3 regions of the Vibrio sp. DW001 genome follow, and region 2 is predicted to be linked to each of the others. Evidence: riboswitches for the same ligand, from Rfam matches in the RefSeq annotation. Region 2 holds a riboswitch; each other region holds the start of a gene.
The links. Region 2 has a riboswitch for cobalamin ahead of L3V77_RS22510 (sirohydrochlorin cobaltochelatase). Riboswitches for the same ligand answer to the same signal wherever they lie in the genome.
Positions count from the first base shown of each region.

Region 1: it holds a riboswitch for cobalamin, as region 2 does, so the genes downstream of both, L3V77_RS23425 (sirohydrochlorin cobaltochelatase) here and L3V77_RS22510 (sirohydrochlorin cobaltochelatase) in region 2, are expected to answer to the same signal.
Region 3: it holds a riboswitch for cobalamin, as region 2 does, so the genes downstream of both, L3V77_RS16655 (TonB-dependent receptor) here and L3V77_RS22510 (sirohydrochlorin cobaltochelatase) in region 2, are expected to answer to the same signal.

Region 1 is NZ_CP091976.1:1,339,689-1,344,027, forward strand. It holds gene L3V77_RS23415 (ABC transporter permease) at 1-241, opposite strand, end outside; gene L3V77_RS23420 (ABC transporter ATP-binding protein) at 234-1,151, opposite strand; gene L3V77_RS23425 (sirohydrochlorin cobaltochelatase) at 1,194-2,228, opposite strand; cobalamin riboswitch at 2,399-2,580, opposite strand; cobalamin riboswitch at 3,081-3,249, shown strand; gene L3V77_RS23430 (cobalt-precorrin-5B (C(1))-methyltransferase) at 3,350-4,339, shown strand, end outside.
Region 2 is NZ_CP091976.1:1,147,620-1,151,958, reverse strand. It holds gene L3V77_RS22520 (ABC transporter permease) at 1-678, opposite strand, end outside; gene L3V77_RS22515 (ABC transporter ATP-binding protein) at 671-1,579, opposite strand; gene L3V77_RS22510 (sirohydrochlorin cobaltochelatase) at 1,608-2,612, opposite strand; cobalamin riboswitch at 2,733-2,920, opposite strand; gene fucO (lactaldehyde reductase) at 2,981-4,129, opposite strand.
Region 3 is NZ_CP091975.1:3,643,015-3,647,353, reverse strand. It holds gene fabR (HTH-type transcriptional repressor FabR) at 60-683, shown strand; gene L3V77_RS16665 (YijD family membrane protein) at 686-1,057, shown strand; gene trmA (tRNA (uridine(54)-C5)-methyltransferase TrmA) at 1,107-2,216, opposite strand; cobalamin riboswitch at 2,347-2,576, shown strand; gene L3V77_RS16655 (TonB-dependent receptor) at 2,612-4,339, shown strand, end outside.

The DNA.
Region 1 (4,339 bases), 190 kb from region 2:
GACTGATATTGATTTCGCTCGCGATATTATAGCTATGGTTCATGCTCGACATCGCTAAAAGTCCCGGTAACAAAAATGTGAGATATTCGATACCTTCAATAGTGGTTCCTTTGCCTACGCCATAGCCGAATGCCATCAGATATAGGAACGGAGGAACCGCTGCTGCCAATATGACACGGATAATCTTTTTCTTTAATACGGTGCATTCCCGATAGTAAATGCCTACGACACCATCAAGCATTCTTTATTAACCTTTTTCCAGTGAAATGGAGGAAAACATCTTCCAATGTGGTTTCTCTGACGCTGGTTTCTCTTACTCTCGTTTTCTTCGAACGGGTTTCCAAAGGTTCGTGAGAGATATCAGCGAGTTTTTCCAACGCTTGCTCTCGGTTATCGAAAAACTCCTGATGAAAATCCTCGGTTTCTATTTCAAGAACATAGCGTCCCAAGTTGTGCTTGAGGTTTTCTGCGGTTCCTTGTGTGATTATTTTCCCGCTATCTATAAAGATAACGCGATCCGCTAATCGTTCTGCTTCCTCGATATAGTGAGTAGTGAGAAAAATAGTGCAGTTACGTTCTTTGTTTATTTTATTGAGAAAAGACCACATTTTCCTTCGACTATGGGGGTCTAAACCCACTGTAGGCTCATCCAAAAACAAGATTTTCGGCTTGTGCATCAATGCGCGTGCGATAACCAGTTTTCGCTTCATTCCACCCGATAGTTTTGAGGCGGGTTTGTCTTTATGCTCTGTTAGCCCGGCGAACTCAAGGCACTCATCGATAGCCTGTGTAAGGTCAGCGCCGCGCATTTTGTACAATAGGCCGTGAACCTTAAGGTTTTCAACAGAGGTTAGTTCTCGGTCAACATTATTGTGTTGAGGTACGACCCCGATTAATCGCCTCAGTTCATGTCTGTTAGAGCGATTTTCTATCTTCTCATACAGAACCTGACCAGAGTCGGGTTCGAGCAGCCCAGTCATCATTTTGATTGTTGTGGTTTTTCCTGCTCCATTCGGCCCCAGAAAGGCGCACACTTCTCCGCAACGAAGGGAAAAACTCATCTCATCGACAGCCTTGCTTTTACCAAAATACCGGGTCAATGATTTAACCTCAATGAAAGCGTCGTCGGTGTGATGTTGGTCTGAAATCATGGCTGTACTGCTCTTTCTATTAAATGAGTATGATCAACGGTGTTAACGTAGCGTTATGTTGGCGTCTTTTGCCGCGTCGACGAGGTGTTGAAGATAGATCTTTTGAATGGATTCTTTGCTACCTAGTCCCTCGAGTAAAGGGGTTACTTTGATGTTTTGCTTCGACAACATCACTTTCCATGAGTCATCATCATCACCAGCCATATCGTTGCTTGCATGGTCTCCAGCCACGACCATTAGCGGTTTTACGGCAACACTTTGTATTGCGTCGCGTTTTAACTGCTCCATTATATTATCGAAGTTAGGATAACCTTCCACTAGGCCAACATAGATATTTACGTCGGGGTAACGTTTATTCATCACCTCTTGCAATTCATAATAGAGACCAGTAGAAAGATGGTCGTTGCCATGACCCATATAGATCAAAGCAGTATTGTTTTCCTTTGCTCGTTTCACATCGCTAGCGAGTGCTTCAGCCAGTTGGTCTAAGTCTTCTCGGTACGGATTGTGTGACCCCCATGTGCCCATTAATGGGCGGCCAAGAACGACTTTATTAAACGGTTTCCATTTCTCTTTTATTGTCTGAATGGAAGCCAGAGCGTCGACAGTGGCTTTAAGATCGATAAACTCTTCACCGTGCGACAACAGCGTCGTTTGAACCACGATATTCTTATAGCCTTCGTTTTGCAGATCAGCCATCGTACCGAGTACGTTTTTAACTTGGTAAAAACCTTGTGGTACCTCGGGATGATTTTTTTGATACTCATCATCCGATGCGCGTCTATGCCAGATTTTACGGATAATACTCGAGGTAAATGCAAATCGGACGGGAGTATCAGGGTAGGCGTTTTGTACCTGTTCTTGTATACCAATAAGTGACCCGATTGCCGTGTCATAGCTTGTACCAAATGCGGCGAGTACAATAGCAGATTTTTCTGTTTTAGCGGGAGAATCCGAAGCGTGAGTAACAGGGATAATAGGCAAGGTGGTCAATAGCCCGATAGAGATGATCTTTAGTGCCTTGCGCGGTATGTTATGTATATTAAACATGCCATTAAAACATTTAGAATTTAACATTTTTATATTCCGTAAGTTTAAGTACAACGTCCTTTCCATCATATGGTGATTCTATTGATGGGGTTCGTGTGACATTTATTTTTGGCTTACAGGATTGAATATCGGGACCGGCCATAAATAGGCCAGTAAACCACGAGTAACCCGCTCGCCTTTACAAACTCTAGTCTCAGAGCTTTTATCATTATTCAGGCAGGTCTCCTGGCTTTTGGGTCAACATCTGGCAGCGCGCCTTCCCGGATATTATCCAGTGGACTAATGTCTGCCGACTCTCCAATTACAGTTGCGGGCACAGCTCAAGCGTCTAACTTGATTCCCTTTTAAGTGTTATTTAACCTAAACACAGAATAATGGGCATTGAGTGATGTCCATTATTCTGTGTTCAGGTCAATTTAATAAATATTACACCTGAATGACAATCATATTGCCTTAAAAACATCAATTATAATAGTGATTAATATCAACAAATATAGATATGTTTTTTTACGTGACATATAAAGAAAAAGAATCGTACGACTATTTAACCGTGTCAAATTAAACAATGACGTTGTGTGAAAATTGTCAGTTATGGTAAATACCATCCCATTTAGGATAGAAATAGGCCATACGTCGATTTTATAATCGTAATACCCTTCTTTATGAGAGGTTCGTCACTGTTTATCGTAGATATTATTTCTATAAGAATTTTTCCTGTGCGCACATACCTCATTTTAATTCAATAATATTAGTAAGTTATATTTTTTGATTAAAAACTCTTCATATCAATTACTGATATTTTTCATGGTTATGGTTTTATCATTTAATCTAAATTGATATTTATCAATTTTATTATCGATGCTGTATGAGAGACTTTGGAAATATTTAGTGATAGGTAGTGCTCGTTTATATCTTCTGAGTACTATTTTATAAAGTGAATCAGGTTAAATCCCTGAACTGTACCCGCAACTGTGAACGAAATATCTAATCTCGTGTGGTTGAATATATACTTCGTAAGTCAGAACCTGCTAAATAACCAACAATCAAACAGCCTGGGCGGGATCACTCAGAGTCATTGTATTTCGATTTCGGCCGCATTTAATGTTTGATTATATATAACTATCCCGATTGTGCCGGAGTTTCTGTTAGTGGGTAAATTAAAGCGTTCGAAAAGCAATAAAGAGCTGCGCTGGGGCTATACCACCGGGGCTTGTGCGGCGGCGGCGGCTCGCGCGGCAGTTCGGATGCTTATTTCGGATAATCCGTTCTCTCAAATAGACATTCAACTTCCCAATCGAGACTTGGTGACATTTCAACTGGTTCGTTTAGAACGAATCGTTGAACGACAAACCGAACAAGTACTTGCCGGTATTATTAAAGATGGGGGAGATGACCCCGACTGTACCCATGGCCTAGAGATTCAGTGTACGGCTAAATGGAGTCGCTATCCCGGCATTCAACTCAAAGGCGGGGAAGGGATCGCGACTGTGACGCTTCCGGGGCTTGAACTTCCGGTCGGTGAACCTGCTATCAACCCGATACCTAGGGCCAATATCCTCGAAATGGTGCGGCTAGAGTGGGATCATTTAACGTCAACATTTCCACCAAACAACAATAATGATTTAGGCGAACCACATTCTGGGCTTGAACTTACTATTTCGGCTCCCGGAGGAGTAGAAGCCGCGAAACAGACCATCAGTGAAAGGCTAGGTTTGATTGGTGGAATCTCTATTTTGGGTACGCGTGGAACGGTAAAGCCATTCTCTACATCTGCTTATGCGGCGTCAGTGAGACAGTCGGTTCAGGTTGCGAAAAGCAATGGTTTAGAACACGTTATCTTAACCACGGGTAGCCGTTCAGAAAAATCGGCGATCAAGCAATGGCCAGAGCTGACAGAATTGGCGTTTATTCAGGCCGGCGATTTTATTGGCGTTGGGTTAAGAGCGGCGAAACGCTTTCACGTAAAGCGGGTCACCTTGGTGGTCATGATCGGTAAATTAGGCAAATTAATTTCCGGTCGAATGATGACTCATGTATCTGGTCATGCTATCGATTTCAAGCACCTTAGCAATCTTGCCAGAGAGGCAAATGTATCCTCTTTCTTATGCGATAAAATTTCTGACGCCAACACCGGACGC
Region 2 (4,339 bases):
TAGAATAATCAAAGAGGTAAAACTAAACGCACTCGACGATAGCATTGAGGAACGAATAAGTTCTGCGCTATAAGTTAGCGGTGAAAATGCAGCTAGTATTTGAATAATCATTGGCATTTGTTCCACGGGGAAGAACGTCCCAGAGAGAAACATCATTGGAGTAATAATAAAGGCGTTCATTGAGGCTTGATCTCGATGGTTTTTCATCTTGAGCGCTACAATTAACCCGATAAGTGCAAAAGCCATAAGGTGCAAAAATAGACTCAACATAAACAACATTGAAAACGTTAAGTCGATGCCAGATACCACACAATAAATAGAGACCATGAATACTGGAATCAATCCTTTGGTCATGCCATAAAGCACTTCTCCCACAATAATTTGCCAACGCTGACAAGGCGCCAATAAATACTCTTCAAATATCTTTAAATAAAAGCGACTAATATTGATTTCAGAAGCAATATTATAGCTGTAGTTCATACTCGACATGGCCAGTAAACCTGGTAGCAAGAAAGTGAGGTAATCAACACCATCCACCACGGTTTCTTTCCCTACACCATAACCAAATGCCATCAAATATAAAAAAGGAGGAACTGCCGACGCCAATAAAACACGGACAATTTTTTTTCTGAGAATCATTATTTCTCGATAATAAACGCCAATGACGCCGCTAAACATAGTTATTCAACCTTGTACCAGTGATATGAACAAAGACATCTTCTAATGTGGTTTCTCTTATACTGACGGGTATATTGCCAAGCTTCATTAACCGAGCCTGAGCCTCTTCTCGGTCAGCGAAAAACTCTTGTTCTAATTCTTCTTTTTCAATATCCAGAACGAAGCGGCCAATATGTTTCTTAAGCCCTTGGGAAGTACCCTCTACGACAATTTTGCCTTGGTCGATAAAAATCACTCTGTTTGACAATTTTTCAGCTTCTTCAATATAGTGAGTGGTCAAAAAGATAGTACATGCGCGCTCGCGGTTAATTTTGGTAAGAAAGGACAGCATTTTCCGTCTAGCCAACGGATCGAGACCAACGGTTGGTTCATCTAAAAACAGGATCTTCGGGTTGTGCATTAACGCTCTTACAATGACTAACTTTCTTTTCATACCACCGGACAGTTTGCCCGCAGGTTTGTCTTTGTGCTCAGTTAAACCAGCAAATGCTAAGCTATCTACAATCGCTTGATTCAACTGCTTGCCTTTCATTTTATATAACAAGCCATGTACATAGAGGTTTTCAGCTAGACTAAGTTCTTTATCAAGATTGTTGTGCTGAGGCACAACACCAATCATTTTCTTTAAACTTATCTGACTGGGATCGTATTTCTCACCCTGATACGAAATTTGCCCTGAAGTTGGGGCGATTAACCCAGTTAGCATCTTAATGATGGTCGTTTTTCCAGCGCCATTGGGGCCAAGAAAAGCGCATATCTCACCTCGACGGATAGAAAAATTAACATCGTCTACCGCAGTGCTTTTTTCAAACCGTCGAGTAAGTGATTTTACGTCGATAAGAACCTTGTTATCACGTACATCGCTTTCAAGTTCAAAATCATCAGGAGTTAGTATGTGCACCTCAGCCACCATTTCTGTTTCTCAACCATTAATTCAAAGAGATGCCAGCATCGTTTGCAGCATCCTTTAAATGATTAAGGTAGATGGTTTGAATTGCTTTTTTGCTGCCTAACCCTTCAAAGACGGCAGTAACCTTAATGTTGGCGTTCGAAAGCATGACCTTCCAAGAATCACTTTCATCTCCCGCCATATCATTAGTTGCATGGTCACCTGCCACTACCATCAAAGGTTTTAATGTCACACTATCGACACCGTCTTGCTTTATTTTTTTCAAAATAAAATCAAAGTCGGGGTGCCCTTCTACTACGCCAACATAACTTTTCACTTCTGGGTACATGTCGTTAAGTAACTGACTCAGTTCATAGTAAAGCCCCGTAGAAAGATGGTCATTGCCGTGTCCCATGTAGACGAGCGCGGTACCGTTTTGCTTCGCTAGATTGATATCTTCTCGCAATGCTTTAGCAAGCATCTCCAGATCAAGACGATATTCATACTTGTTTCCCCATGTCCCCATCAGAGGACGACCCAGTGCAATGTTGCTGAACGGACGCCACTTCTTTTTTAATGTTTCTATAGAAGCAAGTGCACCCACATAATTTTGAAGATCGATATATTCCTCACCGTGAGACAAAAGAGTCGTTTGTACAACGATATCTTTATAACCTTCGTTCTGCAGATCCGCTAGCGTACCAAGCACGTTTTTTACATCATACAAATCTTCAGAAATTTCAGAGTGCCGCTCTCGATATTGAGCATCATTTTTACGGGAATGCCATTTTTTACGAATAATATTAGAAGTAAAAGCGAACTTAACAAGCGTATTGGGATAGGCTTCTTCGACTGTCTGTTTTATGGCTATTAATGAGCCAACAGCACTGTCATAGGTTGTACCAAACGCGGCTAAAACAATGGCAGATTTTTGTGGTTCAGAGTCAGCACTGGATACCGTAGAAGAAAAACACAGTAGTACCGTAAGAAATAACAAAATCGTAGGTTTAGCGACTATTTCTATTAAACAATTTGAGAATTTCATTTTCTATTTCCATCTATTTTTCGATTGTGAAATCGAAAAAACTAAATAATTGGCGATAGAGAGGGGAGGGACATTAATTATTTTAGCAATAACTAATAAATATCGAGACACCCGCTCGCATGCTGTTGTATTCCGATAGACAGGTATCCTGGCTTATGGGTCTATGCTACATAGCGCCTTCCCAGATTTCTCCAGTGGTTAATTGCTATTAGCTCGCCAATTACAGTTGCGGGTACAGCCCAAGCTTCTACTTGGTTCCCTTTTAAAGAGTAAATAAATTAACTCTTACCTATTGGAATATATAAGATACTGATTTTTATATAAATTCATCAAATCCGTTCGCGTCCACCCTTATGGGCGCAAAACAGCTAAAGTGCTTGTTTGTATAACGCCATAATTTCTTCAGGGCTTGGTTGTCTTGGGTTTCCAGGTAGACAAGGATCTTGCATCGCTTTATCTATCCAGCCTTCAAAATCGCTTTCCGTCACACCTAATTCAGCAAATCCGCTAGGGATTTTAACGCGTACCGATAACTTACAAATCAGATCAATAGCTAAGTCAGCGGCTTGTTTATCGTTGAGGTCAAAGGTGTTACCGCTCATTGCTTCAGCAACAGCGCGGAAAGGCTCAGGACCCGTTTCGGCGTTAAATTTACTAACAACTGGTAATAAAATTGCGTTACAAACACCGTGAGGTAAGTTATGTGTCGCACCAGGCTGATGGGCCATTGAATGAACCAGTCCTAGACCTGCACTGTTAAAAGCCATCCCTGCAAGAAATTGCGCGCAAGCTAAGTTATCACGCGCTTCGATATCGCTGCCGTTATCAACAGCGGCTGGCAACCATTTAGTAATGAGCCTAATAGCTTCTAGAGCTGTTGGTTTAGTCAGGGTATGAGCACCTGGTGTTACATAGGCTTCAATTGCATGAGTTAAAGCATCCATACCTGTTGCAGCGGTAACACTCGCAGGAAGCCCCGTCATTAGAGTTGGATCATTGACGGCAATATCAGGGATCTGTTTTCCGTCAATGATCACCATTTTGACTTTGTTTTCTTCATCAGTAATAACTGAGTTTGACGTCATCTCAGCTGCAGTACCCGCGGTTGTATTAATGGCGATAAAAAAGGCACCAGGGTTAGTCACTTTACCTACACCATTAAATTTACAAATATCGCCCTCATTGGAGGCAACAACTCGAATGGCTTTAGCACAATCTACTGGGCTACCACCACCGACGGCAATAAAACAATCACACCCTTCAGCTTGGTATTTCTTTAGCCCATTACGTACCAAGGTAACCGTCGGATTTGGTGTTACTTCGTCATAAATAACGTATTCAATAGAAAAGGACGTTAATTCTTGAGTTAACTTATCTAATAAACCCAACTTAATTAGATTTTTATCGGTAACGATGAATACTTTTTTAATCGGTTGTTGGTTTAAAACAGCAACCGCATCTTCAATAGCTCCCACTCCAGCAAAACTCAGCTTTGGTAAATTCAATGCGAAAGACATATTATTCCCCTGTGATTTTAGTATAATATTAAAATTAATTTCAGTATGAAATGATAATAATATTTTGCTAATTTAAATTCTGAGCTGTAATTAAAATTATTATTAGAACGACAATTTTCTCTCATAAGTAGACAACAATTTACCATCCAAAATCAGTTACTAGTCACTACATAAAAAGTAATATAACATAGTATTTCTGTAATAAACTGA
Region 3 (4,339 bases), on a different replicon from region 2:
CCGAATTCGCGTTATAGTAATTAGACGTTAATTGGCTTTATTGGTAAAAATAACCCCCTATGGGAATTCGTGCGCTACAAAAAGAAAAAACACGCCGATCATTAATTGATGCAGCATTCAATCAGCTTAGAGCCGATCGCAGTTTCTCAAATTTGAGTTTAAGAGAAGTCGCGAGGGAAGCAGGTATTGCGCCAACCTCATTCTATCGTCATTTCAAAGATATGGATGAATTAGGATTAACCTTGGTTGATGAAGGCGGGTTACTCCTAAGGCAACTTATGAGGCAAGCAAGGCAGCGAATTGCCAAAGAAGGCAGTGTTATTCGAACTTCAGTAGAAACCTTTATGGAATTTATTGATAGTAGCCCTAACGTGTTTCGATTGTTATTGCGTGAACGCTCAGGTACATCGGCTGAATTTAGAGCCGCAGTGGCAAGAGAGATGCAACATTTCGTGGCTGAAATGACCGAATATTTGATAAGCACAGGAATGGATAGAGAGGAAGCTTCTATTCAGGCGGAAGCATCGGTGATCTTGGTATTTAGCTCCGGCGCAGAAGCGTTGGATTTAAGTAAAGATGAAAGAGAAGAACTAACTGAAAGGTTAGTGATGCAATTAAGAATGACCGCCAAAGGTGCTTATTGGTACAGAAAAGAGCGAGAAAGACAAAACAATAGGATATAACTATGTCGAATGAATCTAATCCAACGAAAAGTGACTCTGCTAGAAAAACGCTACTTTTAGCGGTAATTGTGGGTATGTGCAGCAATGCATTACTTTCTGTGTTGACGGTAACCGAGGTCGCTTTCTCCATTTTCCCACTGATAGCACTGGTACTATCAGTACAAATGCTTTATCAAAATTATTTACGTAACCCCGTTTCAGAAGAACTCCCATTGGTTGGTTTGGCTTGTTTTTTTGTAGGTGCTTTTGGTTACTCAGCATTTATAAAAGCTCAGTATCCGGGGGCGGGATCGAATTTTTTCGCCATTATAGTAACGTTGTTGTTACTGTTATGGGTAGGGAAAAAACTAGGTTTCATCGCTAAGGGTGAGTAGCTAGTTAGGTATTTAAAAAACGAGCGATATGCTCGTTTTTTAATTTACTTTATTTGCGCCTTTCTAAAAGAACACCAGCTTCCATATGGTGGGTGTAAGGAAATTGGTCAAATAGAGCGAATCTGATAATTTTGTGAGTTGTAGACAATAATTCGAGATTTTCTTTGAGCGTTTCAGGGCTGCAAGAGATATATAAAATTCGTTCATAACCTTGAACCATTCTACAAGTGTCTTCGTCCATGCCAGATCTTGGTGGATCGACAAAAATAGTGTTGCAGTTGTAACTAGTTAGGTCAATATTCGCTTGTTTTAAACGTCGAAACTCCCGTTTACCTTCCATCGCTTCGGTAAACTCCTCAGCGGACATACGGATAATTTGGACATTATCTATCTTATTTGCCGTGATATTGTATTGAGCTGAAACTACTGATGGCATAGCGACTTCGGTTGCGAGTACGCGTTCAAAATTTTGAGCGAGGGCTAATGAAAAGTTACCGTTCCCACAATAGAGCTCTAATAAATCACCACTGCTTTCTTTCGTACAGTCTACCGCCCACTCCAGCATTTTCTGAGCAACAATACCGTTCGGTTGAGTAAAGCTATTTTCTACTTGTTGATAGATATAGGTACGGCCATGAACATTTAATTTTTCAATCACATAATCACGCTCGAGCACTATTTTCATTTTTCTTGCTCGTCCGATAATATTAAGATTGAAGCCTCTATTATTAAGCAATACCCTCAATGCTTTTGCCTCTTCAGTCCATTTATCATCAAGCTGACGGTGATAAAGAAGAGAAATAAGCACTTCGCCATTTAAGGTTGACAGAAAATCAACTTGAAACAGTTTTTTCCGAAGGTCATCGTTGTTTTTGATCGTATCTATAAGGAGTGGCATCAACTCGTTAATTACGTTGCTGGCCGCAGGGAATTGATCAACGCGAATTTTCTCACGAGTTCCTTGATTAAACATTATGTAATAAAGAGCTTCACCTTCGTGCCAAACGCGAAATTCGGCTCTCATACGATAATTTTGCTCAGGAGATTCAAATATTTCCAACTCAGGTACATCATATTCAACAAACATTTCGTTGAGACGATTCGCCTTCTCTTTCAGCTGTTCGTGGTAGCGATTAGAGTTTATTTCCAGGTTTGCCATAGATATGCCTTTAACTTTACACAAGGAGCGCAGATTTTATTCAATCCGGCTTGGTTGTCCAGTACTGATATGAATAAGTTTCATGTAGAAACGTAATTTTTTCCACTAGACAAGAGATATATTGATAATTAGTATCCGTTCCAGAGCTGGTGGCAATTGAAACTATAAATTGCCTGAAATGGGAATCTGGTGAAAATCCAGAACTGACGCGCAGCGGTAAAAGAGAACGAACATCTACGGTGAAAACCACACACTGCTACATCCAATGATGAGTGGGAAGTGAGATGCTAGGCGACCAACTAATATTATCATAGGTCATGCTCCTAAGTCCGAATACCTGCCAGCAAGTAAATGAACTTTCTCATTTGCTAGGACTTACGCGAACAGGATTATTAATGAACAAATCAATAATAGCGGCCGCAGTGGCATCGCTAGTTTCTGCATCACCACTCTCTTTTGCACAATCTTCTTCTGATATCGAAACTGTCGTTGTTACAGCCAACCGTTTTGAACAAGCGGAGAGTTCCGCTCTGGCTTCAATAACGGTTATTGATAGAGAGCGTATAGAAGCGACGCAAGCTACCACTGCTTTAGAGTTACTGAAAAGCGTTCCTGGAATTACGGTTAATACGCTAGGGAACAAAGGCAATGCCTCTTCTATATATATCCGTGGAACGAAATCTAAGCATGCCCTCGTTTTAGTTGATGGCGTTAGAGTTAATTCGCCAACGTTGGGGGGAGCATCCATCGGACTAATCCCCGCTTTTGCTATTCAGAGTATTGAGATAGTGAGAGGCCCACGGGCTTCTGTTTATGGATCTGATGCTATTGGCGGAGTGATTGCGATAAGCACTATATCTTCAGAAGAAACCCATGAGTTGAGAGTAGGTTATGGTAGCGAAGATCATGGCCAAGTTGGTTGGCGGTCATCAGGTAATATTTCAGAAAATACTCAAGGTTCTTTTGTAGTAAACAAAGAACAAAGCGATGGTTACAAAATATATGAATTGGCCGCGGATGGTGAAAAGTTTGGTTATTCAGCCCAAACAGCATTCGGTCATATTAATCACCAACTAAATGATGAATGGTCTTTGATGTTTAGTGGATATGACAAATCGTCAGATTTCGAATACGCAGGTCAATATGACGGTTCGAAAAATCAACAAGATGATGAGTTCTATAGTTTGTCCAGTGGTGTTACATATGAAAAAAAGAATTACCTTTCTAATCTACAGTTTTTTTTAGGTAAGAGTTATCAAGCAACGGGTGATGCTGAAGGACAAAATGCGAAAGGGACAATAACTTCTCGTCGTAATGGTGTTTCCTGGGTAAATACCTATTTGGCTCTTAATAATATCGTTCTTAATGCAGGATTAGATTATTACAAAGAGAGCGCTGATAGAGGAGGCTCAAATACGGATAATTACGAAAAACTAGATAAAGAAAACAAAGCGGCATTCTTGACCTCTAGTTTTGTATTTGATCCACTAAGCTTAGAACTGAGTTTAAGACATGATGATGATAGCGCATTTGGTGGAAAGACAACTTGGAATGCGGCAGCAGGGTATCAAATCTCGAAATCACTTCAAATAGTATCTTCTATTGGTAGTGCATTTAAAGCGCCAACATTTAACGACTTGTATTGGCCTGAATCTGCTTATGATAAAGGTAACCCAAATTTAAAACCGGAAGAGTCGGAGTCCGCGGAGGTTGGTCTTCGAGGCAACTACGAAGTGTTAAACTGGAGCATTACGGCATATAAAACAGAAATCGAAAACCTTATAAATTGGGCTCAAGAGAATGGAAGCGGAAAATGGACACCTTCAAATGTTAATGATGCGACAATAGAAGGCATTGAAGTCGCAATTGATTTCTATACGGGGCCAATCAACCATGAACTTGTTGCTGAATGGATGGATTCAGAAGATAAAAGTACAGGAGATGCATTAGTTCGTATCCCTGAAAATAAATTTGCTTGGAATATGATGTATTTTTATGAAAACTTCGATCTGAGTGTGTCGGCGTTATATACGGGAGAAAGAGCAGACAATTCTGACAAGGAACTTGATGCTTATACTGTTGTTGATTTAGGTATAGGATATTTGGCGACGAGTTCTCTTAAA